Regions from separate parts of the Terrisporobacter hibernicus genome, predicted to be linked through region 1. Evidence: riboswitches for the same ligand, from Rfam matches in the RefSeq annotation. Region 1 holds a riboswitch; each other region holds the start of a gene.
The links. Region 1 has a riboswitch for glycine ahead of JW646_RS05545 (GrdX family protein). Riboswitches for the same ligand answer to the same signal wherever they lie in the genome.

Region 1 (4,839 bases):
TCAAAGAAGTTCTTTCTTACACCATTTGGCATATATCCTTCTTCTTTTGATGCTCCTATAGGTTCCTTTTTGCCTAATTTAAGTGCAAGAGGTGCCATAACTTTAACAGCATCTCTCATACCTACTGCAGAGTTTCTAGTTGGTACCATGTAAACTTTTTGTTTGAACATGTCAGCACCCGGATTTTCTATATACATACCTGTTAAAGATGGTATCCCTAACTCATCTTGTACAGCTGTAGCTATAGTACCACAAGCAACACCGTATCTACCTGCATTAAATGCTGGTCCAGCTATAAATATATCTGGATTATATTGTTTAACCATTTCTAAAACTTCTTTTTTAGCTTCTTCTAAGTTTTCATTGAAATAAGAATCACCACATATTACAGTAGCTACTATCTCAGCTTCTCCTTTAAATGCTGCGTTGAAAGCAACACCTGGCCCTACTATACCTTCTCTTACTTCAGGCTTAACATGAGCCATTTCTTCTCCACCTATTTGTGCGAAAAATTGATTTATATATTGAACAACTTTTATCATCTTCAAACCCCCCTCTCACTATCTTGCACTTAATTTATTAAATCCAAGTTCATTAGTAGCTCCAGTTATTACTTGAAGCTCTGCAACTATTGATCCATCTGGTTGTAAACTTCCATCAAATCCACCAGCTATAACATCTGCAACTTCTGGATATCCTATTACTTTATCCATTGGAGGAAGGGTAACAACCTCATTTGCATTACCTCCTGTTACAACTGCATTTGCTAAAGAATCCGCATCTGCTAATGATTGAGATTTTCCATCTCTACCAGCATACTCATCTGTAACTATAACTGTTTTTATTCCTTTTTCTTCTATTTTCTTACAGTTCATTATTAAGTCTGTATCTGGGTTACCAAATCCTTCTTGAGTTATAACTACACCATCAACTCCTAAGAACTCTGCTAGTTTGGCACTCCAGTTAGAAGATCTCTCTTTGTCAGCAAGATAAACGTTTTCATTTGTAAGGATTACCCCTACAAAGTTTAATTCTTTACCATGCTTTTCAAATAAATCATGTATAACTGGGTTATTTAAGTGATGATAAGTTGTGTTTTTATCACATGCAGAAACACAGTTACCACTTACGACTGCGCCATCCATTATTTCAGTTGGATTTATTAAAGTAGATATAGTTTTCTTAGCATCTACTCCATAAACATAAGTGTCATGTAATAATCCTTGAGTTTGAAGCATATACACATAAGCTACTCTTGGTAGTTCTGGGTATTTTTTATATCCTTCTATTATTGAATCTGTTTCATAAACTTCTACTTCGTCTGGAGTTATGTCTTTAGCTAACTCTCCTAAGTATATAGCTGCTTTGTATCCTGCAAATCTTACAGCTTCTTCGTGATTATGTTGCTTTAAACCATCTGCTGGTTCACAAACTACTACTAAGTTATTTAACCCTGAGAAAGGTGTGTATTTAGCCCCTTCTCCACTCATATCTATTATTCCTTCTTGGAAACCTACTATTTTCCCTGTTGTTACTACAGCAGAACCTTTAAGTACGTTAGTTTTTCCCGAGCCCACTGTTGTTACCTTATTCATCATGCCTGGGAATATTCCTCCTGGTCCTTCAACTTTAACTCTTGGCTCTATAACGTCTTTAACTGGCATAATACGAATACTATCCCCTGGTTTTGCTATTTCTAAATCTACTGATTTGATATTCTCATCTTCCATTAATAAGTCAATTAACTCTTGCTTATTAACATAAATTACTCCATCTTCCACTTTTGAAACATCAGAAAAACATATGTCTTTAATTTTTACATATCCTAATTCCAATTTCAAAAAAATCACCTCCAAAAATTTTATTTGATTTACAAAAATTTTATTTACTTGAACTAGGTATTTATTTAAAAGCACAAAATAAGTGCTATTAAAACATATTACTATTTCTATGGAATAATAAATTCTGCTAAATATGCTCTATTTACTTGAGAGCGTTTTCAATTATTGATAAATCTACAATTTTAAAATCATCTACTATTCTATTGGTTAATTCAACAGTGTAATCTTTATCTTTTTTAAATTTGTCATATGTTAAAATTGCATTTTCAATAATTGTCAAAGATTTGTAATCTAGGGATTCTTTATAATCAGATATTAGGACTGATTTATATGGAGTTTCATTTGGTTTTATGCTACTAGACAGAGGGTGAGTTAACAGTATATGTCCTTCATGAATTCTATCTCTTACATAAAGTAAGATTTCTTTAAAAGAGCATTCCTTATAATAAACCTTATAATCACTTTTGTATTTTTCATATACTTTATTGTTGTTAGTTATTATCATTTTATATCCCCCAGAACAGTTCTATTTTTTTGCAATAAAATAGCAGAAAGCCCCTAGCTTTCTGCTCTGTATTTAACCTGAGAGTTTTCCTCTATTTGCATAGAGTTGCCCCTTCGGTGCATATATTTATAGATTAAACTTAATGATGTCTTGCTTTCCAGAGTTAAGTCGTACTACGGTCCTTTTGCCTGAGATCATCACCAACATCCGCTTAATGTTGGCTTATTCCTTCGGCGCTTTTTTACAAGTCTCTCCCGTAATAGTCATCCTTAATATAATAATTGTATTATTCTAATTATTGTGCAATATAATAATGGTCTTATTATTCATTCATTTAAAGTTTCTATTTATTTATAATTTTTTTCTATTTTAATTAGATTATAATTAATTATCTCTATAATAAGCAACAAGTTTTTTTATATTTTTCAATATATTTATTTTTTTCCATATTTATTAATTTATATGTTAAGGATGACTATTTATAACCTTTTATTTTCAACTTTTAGTACTTACAAAATTGCTCTCTTATAGTAGTCATTTCATTAACTATATCGTCCACATCAAGTACCATTTCCATCATCCCTATTTGATCATCATATACATTTAGTTCAAATTCTTTTTTTATTTCCGGTTCACAAGCATGATATACTTGAAGTCCTAACTGGACTCCTGTCAATGGACCTGCATATGTTGGGTCACCAGCCGTAACTGTTTCTGCAGCAAGACCTGCCGCTTCACCTTCAGCTGCACCTAATAAAACCACAACATTTTCTGCACCAAATTCTTCAGCAAATTCCTTCACTCTTTTTTGGTTTTCTAAGTCCATTGCTCCAGCAGCAGTTCAGACAAAACATTCAGTTGAAGAAAATACAACTTCTCCACCTGCAGTTTTGACACATTCTTCTATTGCTGGACCAGGTATACCATCCCTGTCACCAATTATGATGACTTTCTTCTTTTCTAATATACTCATTAAAAATACCTCCTGATCTAAATTTTATTTTTATATGTTTACATTGAGCATGTCAAGTCGTTAAGATATTGCTCAATGTAAACATGGTTTAAATTTTATTCGAATACAGTTTGATCTTCTATTTCAGTTTGTAATGCTTTAAATGCTTTTGTTATAAGATTTCTTCTTATTTTCTTTTCTTCTTCCAATGGTAGTGCTGGATTTCCAAGAGGATGAGGTATTGCTATAGTTGGTACTATTCTATTAGCTCCAACTGTTAAAGAAATAGGTACTACTGTACACATGTGTACTACTGGTATTCCAGCTCTTTCTATTTCTTTTACCATCGTTGCACCGCAACGAGTACAAGTGCCTCACGTACTAGTTAGAATTACAGCATCAACACCATCAGCCTTCAATTCCTCTGCATATTTTGCAGCAAATCCTTTTGCATTAGCAACTGAAGTTCCATTTCCTACTGTTGCATAATAATATCTATGAAGTTCTCCTATTACACCTTGCGCTTCAAATTCTCTCATCACATCCACAGGTAATACTCTATTTGGATCATCGTTAGCATAAACTGGGTCATATCCACCATGAGCAGTTTGATGATCTGCACAACTTAATATTTTAAATCCTTCTAAATCGTATTTACCATATTTTGATGCACTTGAAGATTCTATATGATCTGGATTTCCTTTTGGAACTATACCTCCAGAAGTAACAAGAGCTATCTTAGCTTTAGATAAGTCCTTAATTGCTAAATTTGGAGCTACTCTATCAAAATCAGGCATTGGATACTCAGTTGTAAATTTTTCACCTTTTAATTTTTTGATAAGCATATCTACTGCTCTCTTAGATCCTCTTTCTTTGTCAAAGAAATTTTTTCTTATACCATTTGGCATATATCCCTCTTCAATAGATGCACCTATTTCTTCTCCCTTTGCCAGTTTAAGAGCAAGAGGTGCCATAAATTTAACAGCATCTCTCATACCTACTGCAGAGTTTTTTGTTGGTACCATATAAACTTTATCTTTGAACATATCTGCTCCTGGGTTTTCTACGTACATACCAGTTAATGAAGGTATTCCTAATTCTTCTTTGACAGCAGTAGCTATTGTTCCACAAGCAACACCATATCTACCTGCGTTAAAAGCTGGTCCTGCTATAAATACATCTGGATTATACCCCTTAACCATATCCAAAACTACTTTTTTAGCTTCTTCTAAATTTTCATTAAAATAAGAGTCTCCACATATTACTGTAGCTACTATTTCAGCCTCTCCTTTAAATGCTGCATTAAAAGCAGCCCCTGGCCCTACTATACCATCTCTCACTTCAGGTTTAACATGAGCCATTTCTTCCCCACCTATTTGTGCGAAAAATTGATTTATATATTGAACAACTTTTATCATCTTCAACCCCCCCTCTCACTATCTTGCACTTAATTTATTAAAACCTATTTCATTTGTAGATCCTGTAATAACTTGAAGTTCTGCAACTATTGAGCCATCTGGTTTTAAACTTCCGTCAAATCC
Region 2 (4,839 bases), 630 kb from region 1:
ATTAATTATACAGATATGGAGAGTGATTTTTTTTCTTTAGGTGTAATTTTATTTGATGCAATTTTTAAAAAAATGCCTTTTGGTATTGGTAAAAATGAAGAGGAAATGTTAAAATTAATTGATAGAGGAATTGACTGGAATACTGTGGCTATTAATACTGAAAATATTGCCTTAGTAAATATGGTTAAAAAACTTATTAGAAGAACTGAAAAATATACTAATGTGAAAGAAGTATTAATTGATTTAAGCAAGTTTATGTATGTTAAAGCTGATATTGAAGAAAATAATATAAGCAGTTTACAACAATATGAAGAGAATAATGGTCATAAGAAATTTCAAGGAAAGTTTTTTCAAAAAGCATTGTTGCTTGTTTTAACACTAACAATCTTAATCACTGTTATTATTCAGTCTAAGTAGCATGAAAATAATTATTTATCAGGAGAAAAAATATGAAAGTAAATTGGAATTCGAAGTACAACACTATATCAGTATATTCATTAATCGTGATCTGCTGTAGTATAATTTTTTATTTTGTAGCATCTCAAATAGGATCTTTTAGTGAAAAGATAAGTATTGCAATTGGGATATTATATCCTTTTATAATAGGATTTGCTATTGCGTATTTGCTTAATTTTATTTTAGACTTTTATGAAGTTAAAATGTTGGGTAAAACTCAGTGGTTTGCTAATTTAAAAAGAGGACATAAAAGAAGTATAGGGTTATTATTAACATATTTAACAGCTGCAGGTATATGCTATTTGTTTATACACTTTATAGTTCCTCAATTAATAGAGAGTATAATGGGGTTTGTCAATGAGGTTCCTCAATATGTGGATAATGTTACTAGATTATTTAATAATTTAATAAACGAAACAAATGTAAGCCCAGAATATGCGGCACTAATACAAGAACAAATGGATAAATACATACAATTTGTTATGGATTTTGCAAAGGAAATAATTCCTATTGTAGGAAATATGTTGAAAGTAATTGCATCAAGTATATGGAATATAGTTCTTGGAATTATTATTTCTGTATATCTATTAATAGATAAAGAAAACTTCTTTGCTATAAATAGAAAAATTATATGTGCACTTTTCTCAACTAAAACTTCAAATAGAATATTTGAATTAACTTACAGAAGTAATGAAACTTTTGGTAAATTCCTAAGTGGTAAAATAATTGACTCTGCTATTATAGGAGTATTGAGTTTTGTAGTATTCTCAATATTTAAGATGCCATATACATTATTAATATCTGTAATAATAGGTGTAACTAATATAATTCCATTCTTTGGTCCATTTATTGGAGCAATACCATCATTTATTATAATTTTATTTGTTTCTCCAACTAAAGCCTTAGTATTCTTGTTATTAGTATTTATAATACAGCAACTTGACGGAAACGTTATAGGACCTAAAATATTAGGAGATTCAATTGGTATATCAGCATTTTGGATATTGTTTGCCATACTTGTGGCAGGTAAATTCTTAGGGATAGTAGGTATGATAATAGGTGTACCTTTATTTGCCATTGTCTATTCAATTATAAAAGAAGATGTTGAATATAAACTTAAGAATAAAGAATTACCAACAGAGACCAAGGATTATATGGATAGAGTATAGCAATAAAATAATCAGGGGGAGATGTTATTATGAAGAAAAAAGGGGTTTTTATTTTAACGCTGTTGATGATGCTCTTGTTAACAGTTAATGCATTTGCAGATAATGTAGATAGTGCATCTAATTATTTCGCTTTAGATGAAGATATAAATATCTCAAAAGAAGTCTTAGGTGATATTTACTCTGCAGGTAAAAAGATCACTGTAAAAGATAATGTAAATGGTGATGTTATAGCACTTGGTGAGACCATCAACATAACAAGTAATGAGGTAAAGGGCAATATAAGATGTGGAGCACAAACTTTAAGTATTAATAGCAAAAATGTAAAAAATATAACTTCTTTTGGTCAAGATATTAATATAGGGGAAAAAACTACTGCAAAAGCTATTTACGTTGCAGGTGAGAATATTAATTTCAAAGGCAGTTGTGAAGGCTTTTATGCTACAGGTGATACAATAATAATTAATGGTAAAATTAATGGGGATGTTAACGTAAACTGCGATGAGTTAATTATTGCGGATAATGGTAAAATCACAGGGGATATAAAAGTATACTCTCCTAAAGAGCCTATTGTAAACTCCAATGTATCTATGAACGACATACAATACACTAAGATAGAAAATTCTACTAATGAGAGTAAACTAAAAGCTTTTTTAGGTTTTGGAACTATTTTATCGATTTTAGGATCTTTAATATTTGGATTGCTTTTATACTCTATATTTAAAAAATTCTTTATCAAAAGTGATGATTTATTAGTGAAAGAACCACTTCCAGTTGTTTTAGGAGGTATGGCATCATTTATATTAACGCCTATAGTTAGTTTATTGTTATTTCTAACGATAATAGCCTTACCTGTGGGAGTAATTTCACTGATTATGTACTTTATAGTAGTTTATTTATCTCCGGTGATTATGGGAATAGTACTTGGCAGACTAATACTTAAGAATAAAAATCCATATTTGCAGATTTTGCTTGGTGTGTTAGTTGTAAGACTACTAAGTCTTTTACCAATGGTAGGCGGTTTTGTATGGGTAGTAAGTGGAATGATAGCACAAGGTTTAATAGTATATTCATTTGTTCAATCAATAAAATATAAAGAAAAAAGAATAGAAATATAATAATAAAAAATATGGGTTATTTTTAACCCATATTTTTTAATGAAATAATTTTCTATAGGAATTTAAATTAATCTATTTGACAAGTGTTAGAAGATAATATACTATTATTGTTACAAGTTAACAAGTCAATAATCTGATGAAGCTTTACAGAAGAGTTGTTTTAGGACACACCGAAGGAGTCATACTCTCAGGTACTTTTTATAAAAGTGGGACTGTAAAGAATAGGAAACTCTGGAGATACCCGCAAAGGGAGCCGAAGGGGCAAGGCTTAACTGCTCAATCTCTCAGGCAAAAGGACAGAGAATATACGTAAAGCATATTTATGCTTTTCTTTAATATGTATGAAATCCTATACTAAATCATCTTTATGATTTAGTATTTTTTTACTTACTAAGATACTATAATACTTTTTATATATTCTTGTATTATCAATACGTTCATAGGAGAGTAAGAAAGTAAATTTTAAGCAAGGTAGTTGCCTAACATTTCATGCATATTCCAAATTATTATATTTTTAGCAAAGTGCATATTGTAATTGTATGCAGGATGCAATTTATTCTTGTCTTTATTCATAAAGGATTATATGATTTTGTACTTAAATTATTTAATTACAAAAGGAGTGTTTTTTATGGATTTTCTTAACTTATTAAACAAGGTGGACAGTTTTATATGGGGGCCACCATTATTAGTGTTACTAGTAGGTACGGGTATTTACCTTACAGTAAGATTGGGATTAATACAAATTGTCAAATTACCTAAAGCATTAAAATTAATTTTTAAAGCTGAGAATGAAGGTAATGGTGATATTTCAAGTTTTGGAGCTTTATGTACAGCTCTTGCAGCAACAATAGGAACAGGTAATATAGTTGGAGTTGCTACGGCAATCAAAGCTGGTGGACCAGGAGCATTATTTTGGATGTGGCTTGCTGCATTCTTTGGAATGGCAACCAAATATTCAGAAGGTTTACTTGCTATAAAATTTAGAACTAAAGATAAAAATGGCCAGGTATCTGGTGGTCCCATGTATTATATAGTAAATGGTATGGGTGAAAAATGGAGACCATTAGCATTATTTTTTGCTATAAGTGGTATACTAGTAGCCCTTTTAGGTATAGGTACATTTTCACAAGTAAACTCAATCACAGATGCAGTACAAGGGTCTTTTAATATAGACCCTAAAATAACAGGAGTTATATTAGCGATTTGCGTTGCGTTAGTTGTATTTGGAGGGCTGCAAAGTATATCCAAGGTGGCAACTAAAATAGTTCCTTTTATGACAGTAGCATATATATTAATATGTCTTACTATTTTGGGGAAATTTTATACATTAATACCAGAAACATTTACATTAATATTTAAAAGTGCCTTTACTGGTCAAGCGGCTACGGGAGGTTTTATAGGAGCAACTGTATCTATGGCTATTAGAAATGGTATAGCTCGTGGAGTATTTTCAAATGAGTCAGGTCTTGGAAGTGCTCCTATTGCAGCTGCAGCAGCAAAAACTAAGTGGCCAGCAGAACAAGGACTAATATCAATGACTGGTACATTTATAGATAGTATAATAATTTGTACTTTAACAGGAGTATCTTTAATTATTTCAGGTGTTTGGCAAAGTGATTTAAATGGAGCCCTGATGACTCAATCAGCTTTTGCATCAATACTTCCAAATTCAGGACCGATATTTTTAACAATAAGTTTAAGTTTATTTGCATTTACAACTATCCTTGGATGGAGCTATTATGGAGAAAGATGCTTTGAATTTTTATTTGGGGTAAAAAAAATAAATTTGTTTAGAGGTTTATTTGTACTTATGGTGTTGCTTGGAGCATTTTTAAAATTAGAAATGGTTTGGATTATAGCTGATATTGTAAATGGCCTTATGGCACTACCAAATTTAATTGCTTTACTTGCCTTATCGCCAATAATCATATCTGAAACTAAATTGTACCTAGATTATTTAGATGAAAAAAATAAATCAGATGGAGAAAAAATAAGCTAAAATATCATGTTTTGAATGTTTTATTGAAATTTTTAAAAACTTTTAAAAAAATTTTTACTTTTTTATAAAAAAGGTACCCAAAATAGAACTTAACCTTTGT
Region 3 (4,839 bases), 120 kb from region 1:
ACTGCCGCTGTAGCACCATCATACATAGATGCATTTGCTATATCCATTTTTGTTATTTCTGCTATCATTGATTGGAATTCAAATATACTTTGTAATGTTCCTTGACTTATTTCTGCTTGGTATGGTGTATATGCTGTGTTAAATTCACTTCTTGATGTAATATGTTTTATTATTGAAGGTATATAATGATCATAAGCACCTGCTCCTAAAAAACAAGTTAATTCTTCTGTACTTATATTTTTATCTGCTATGCTTTTTACTATTTGACTAACTTCTAATTCTGATTTTGATTCTTCTAACTGTAAATCTCTTTTTAATTTTAAACTATCTGGTATGTCTGAGAATAAATCGTCTATTGAATTTACTTTGCATGCTTTAAGCATTTTTTCTTCATCTTCATGAGTTGCTGGTATATATGAATATTGCTTATATTCTTCTTTTACTATTTCTGATTTTTTATATTGTTTTTTATAAAAAGGTTTCTTTACTATTACTGCACTTACAAGTTTTTTTCTTACTCTTACTCCTATTTCACTTCCAATTTTGGCATGATTACTATCTATTATTGCCATTCCTATAAATTTATCTAAAGTTGGTGATTTAAGCCCTGTAGTAACAAATCCTATAACACTACCATCTACTTCTATTTCATAACCACTTCTTATCATTCCTTTTCCTTGCATTTCAAAAGCAACTAATTTTCTTTGTATTTTTTGTGATTTTAAACTAATTAAAGCTTCTTTTCCTATAAAATTTTCTTTATTTAGTTTAACAAATATTCCTAAACCTACTTCTATAGGAGATATTTTTTCACTTAATTCATTACCATAAAGAGGTAAGTTTACTTCCGCTCTTAAAGTATCCCTAGCTCCAAGACCTACTGGTGTTATATTTTCTTTTCCCACTTCCAAAATATCATTCCATATTTTATCTACTACATTTTCGTCACAGTATATTTCAAATCCATCTTCTCCAGTATAACCCGTTCTTGAAACTATACATTTTTCTCCACAAACCTCTACATTATTTTTAAATTTGTAAAACTCTATATCACTTAAATTTATATTTACTAACTTAGATAATATATCTTCAGCTTTTGGACCTTGTATTGCCAATTGAGAAATATTACTAGATATGTTATTTATATTTACGTCAAATTTTTCACTTTGTTTTGTAATCCATTCATAGTCTTTATCTATATTACCAGCATTGATTACTAGTAAATAGTTTTCTTCACTTACCATATAAACTAACATATCATCTACTGTCATTCCATTTTCGTAGCACATTGGTGAGTATATAATTTCTTCTGCTTTCAGGTTTGTAATGTCATTTGTAATTAAATACTGTATAAAATTAAATGCGTCTTTACCCTTAACTTCAACTTCTCCCATATGAGAAACATCAAATAGCCCGGCACTTCTTCTTACATAGTCATGTTCTTTAGTTGCACTTGTATACTCTAATGGCATTTCCCATCCTACAAATTCAAACATTTTTGCATTTAATTTTTCATGTGTAGAAAATAATTTAGTTCTTTTTAGCTCCATACATTCTATCATTCTCCTACTCCCCCATCACATTTTATATATATACGTAAAAAAGAGGATATGCAGACACTATAAATAGTAGCCACATATCCTCTGTTCATTTACCTGAAAGTTTTAGTGAGATAATCTCATTTTCTTCTTCGGTGACTTTCACTCTTAATGAGCAAAGTCTTTCCAGAGTTCCATCAATTTACGATATTCTTGCCTGAAAGTTTCTCTGAAAATTTAATGGCGATTTTCAGATTGCTTCTTCGGCCTTTTTACCTAGGTAAAAATGTCTCTCGTAAATCTCACTTGGATTTATTTAATTCTAAAATTATTGTATGTGAGTTCATAATATTTTTCAACTGTTTTTGTTCATTTTCTTATATGTTTTTTCCGATTTTTTCGACAATTTAAAATTGTGTGATAAATATACAAAAGTGCTTATAAAAGTTATAAGCACTTTTATCGTACATTAAAGTTACTTAGTAAAAATCAATAGACTTTCCCCAACTTTAGCCCTTATAGTTTTAGTATGAATTGCTGAACAACCATTATTTCTTTTCTAAATTCGCAGTGGTTAAATCTGCTACATATAAGTTTTTCTTATATAGCTTGTGAAAATTTAGGTAATTTCACTATGAATTTTTTCCATACAACTCCTATTGTTATAATTTTTAACGGTATCATAATAGCTTCTTTAAGTAAACGTGTTGGCAATAATCCTATAAATCCTTTACCCATTAAAATAGACAGCCAATAAGTATCTAGACCTAAATTTAAAATTATGTCTATAACTAAAACAGCTCCTATTATTCTTGTCCATGTAACTGGCTTATTATGTAAAAATACTCCATATACTACCCCTGCCAATATTGCAGTAAGTGTGAATCCTGGGAAAAATGCTCCTGTTGGAAATAGTACAACTCCTATAATATCAGCGATCCCATTTGCCACACCTGCCCATATTGGCCCATACATAGTAGCAATTATAGCCACTGGTACAAAACCAAATCCTATTCTAACTATAGGTGTTTGTATAGAGCAGAATCTAGTTAATATAATTTGTAATGCAACTAATAAACTAGTCTGAACTAGTCTTTTAACATTAATTTTTTTATTCATAAATTTCCTCCTAAATTGGGCTCGCACATAAATATGTGATTTATGTGTGGAGTTATCAAAAATAATAAATATTATATATATTTCTATTATTATTTATTGATTAGTCTATCTATGAAATTTAAATAACTTAATTAAATTGTAACACAAGGTTTCAATAATGATTAGATTATTAACCTTTTTCGTTCCAAATACAATAAATAATACTATATAAATAAAAAAAGACACATAAATATAATATTTATGTATCTTAATTATTGTTGAATTTTATAATTCTAATAATAGTATGGAGAAGAGAACATAAATAAAAATGTTCCTAATGTACCTATCAATAATAAAAAAACTAGAGTTATTATGGCTAGTATTATTGGTATTGCTATATTAACTCCACCTTTATTTAATATTAATCTTTGTTTTATTTCGTCTCCCATGTTTATGAAAGAGTTTAATTGTTTTTGTATGTGCTTTAAGTAAGCTATATTTCCGTATAACCCTGAAATAACTGCTATTGCTATACTTATAATTAATGAAAAAGATGGCATTAATGATCCAATTAATATATCTGCTATAATAAGTCCAAAACCTATAGTATACATTTTTCTATATAAAAACCACCATGAATTAAAGAAAAATGCGGCCCAGTTCCAACTAGTAGATTTATAGAGTTCTTGGATTTCCTTAAATTTAGGTATATAGTATTCTTCTTTCTTTTGTATAAAGTTAACCATATCTATATTATCAAAATCTGCTTTATAATTTTCATCATAATTACTATCTGTAAAACTTCTATATGTTTCATTATTTTTTATAGTGTCTTTAATATTTTCAGTAGCATTTTTTACATTATCCTCTATTGTTATTAATTTATTTCCACAGTTTGTACAAAACTTAGCATTTTTTGAACTTTTTTTCCCACATTTTGAGCAATATATGAACTTATTTTCCTCAGACATAACTTTCTCTCCTTAAATTTTTTAATAAGTATTTTTATTTTACTATTATTAATATATTCTTACAATAGAGTCTAATATGATAATACACTAGTAGGTTACTTTATATACAATAAAAGCCAGAAGATTTCTCTTCTGACTTAATTTATTATTTGGTTAAAGATATATATTTTTTTGAAGTTAATAAGTAGTAAACTAGATAAATTACTGAGAAAACAATAGTTGTTATTATAGTAGAAAACCTTCCATCTTGGTTAAACAAATTTGTTACTGCATAACTAGCTACTGTGCTATGGATAATAGCTACTATAGCGGGGAATAAGAAAAATATTCCAACCTGTTTATAAATAGATTTATTAATATATTCTTGATTTGTTCCTATTTTTCTCAATGTATCAAATCTAGGCTTATCTTTGCTTGCATCCGAAATACATTTAAAATACATAATACTTCCTACAGATATTATAAATACCAGTGACATAAATAGGCCTATAAAATAAATTGCGTTTATAAAGTTATAACTATCTTCATTGAAATTATCTACACTATAAGGTTTTATATTACTATTTTTCTTTATATCTTTAGCTATATTGGCACTATTTTCAAAATGTTTTAAGGTGATACAAGATATATTTTCTGTATCTTTATTTAAGTCTTTTTTTAAGGAATTGAATGTACTATCATTTACAACAACCGAAGGAAGATTTCCTCTAAAAAATCCAAATAAATTCATTGCATAGTAGTCAACTATTTTAATATTTCTATTTGCTAAATCAAAATCCACTTTAAAGTCAAAAGCATTTATTAAATTTTTAGGAATTATTAATATGGCTTCATTGTCATTTAACTGTGTCTTTAAAAATTTATTCTCATTATCCATATCTCTATACTCACACAATTTTTTTATATCTGAATATTTTATAAAATCCATATTACCTGCAAACATAAACGGTGATTCTTTTTTACCGTTTTCAGTAATATCTATATGCATAATCTCAGTCTGTAGTTTAAAATCAACCTTCTCATCACTTTTGTTTAAAGCTTCTGAAACAACCTTATTATCTAAATTTCCTTCATACATTATGCTATATGGATATTCAGATTCTTTACCTTCAGTAAAAACAGTTCTAGTAGCAATAGATACTATTACACAAGTCAAGCAACAAGTTATTAATACTGCAATTTGACCTAAAACTTTATTATTATCTCTTATTCTAAAAATTATATTATTGTAG

Region 2: it holds a riboswitch for glycine, as region 1 does, so the genes downstream of both, JW646_RS02585 (alanine/glycine:cation symporter family protein) here and JW646_RS05545 (GrdX family protein) in region 1, are expected to answer to the same signal.
Region 3: it holds a riboswitch for glycine, as region 1 does, so the genes downstream of both, gcvPA (aminomethyl-transferring glycine dehydrogenase subunit GcvPA) here and JW646_RS05545 (GrdX family protein) in region 1, are expected to answer to the same signal.

What each region holds. Positions count from the first base shown of each region.
Region 1 is NZ_CP081135.1:1,154,235-1,159,073, forward strand. Features, by position in the region: gene grdB (glycine reductase complex selenoprotein B) at 1-548, opposite strand, end outside; gene JW646_RS05540 (glycine/sarcosine/betaine reductase component B subunit) at 561-1,841, opposite strand; gene JW646_RS05545 (GrdX family protein) at 1,984-2,346, opposite strand; glycine riboswitch at 2,513-2,613, opposite strand; gene grdA (glycine/sarcosine/betaine reductase complex selenoprotein A) at 2,849-3,319, opposite strand; gene grdB (glycine reductase complex selenoprotein B) at 3,415-4,722, opposite strand; gene JW646_RS05560 (glycine/sarcosine/betaine reductase component B subunit) at 4,735-4,839, opposite strand, start outside.
Region 2 is NZ_CP081135.1:528,448-533,286, reverse strand. Features, by position in the region: gene JW646_RS02600 (protein kinase domain-containing protein) at 1-417, shown strand, start outside; gene JW646_RS02595 (AI-2E family transporter) at 450-1,625, shown strand; gene JW646_RS02590 (hypothetical protein) at 1,655-2,740, shown strand; glycine riboswitch at 2,962-3,050, shown strand; gene JW646_RS02585 (alanine/glycine:cation symporter family protein) at 3,369-4,739, shown strand.
Region 3 is NZ_CP081135.1:1,276,386-1,281,224, forward strand. Features, by position in the region: gene gcvPA (aminomethyl-transferring glycine dehydrogenase subunit GcvPA) at 1-1,562, opposite strand, end outside; glycine riboswitch at 1,734-1,844, opposite strand; gene JW646_RS06145 (folate family ECF transporter S component) at 2,139-2,657, opposite strand; gene JW646_RS06150 (DUF2628 domain-containing protein) at 2,930-3,607, opposite strand; gene JW646_RS06155 (ABC transporter permease) at 3,753-4,839, opposite strand, start outside.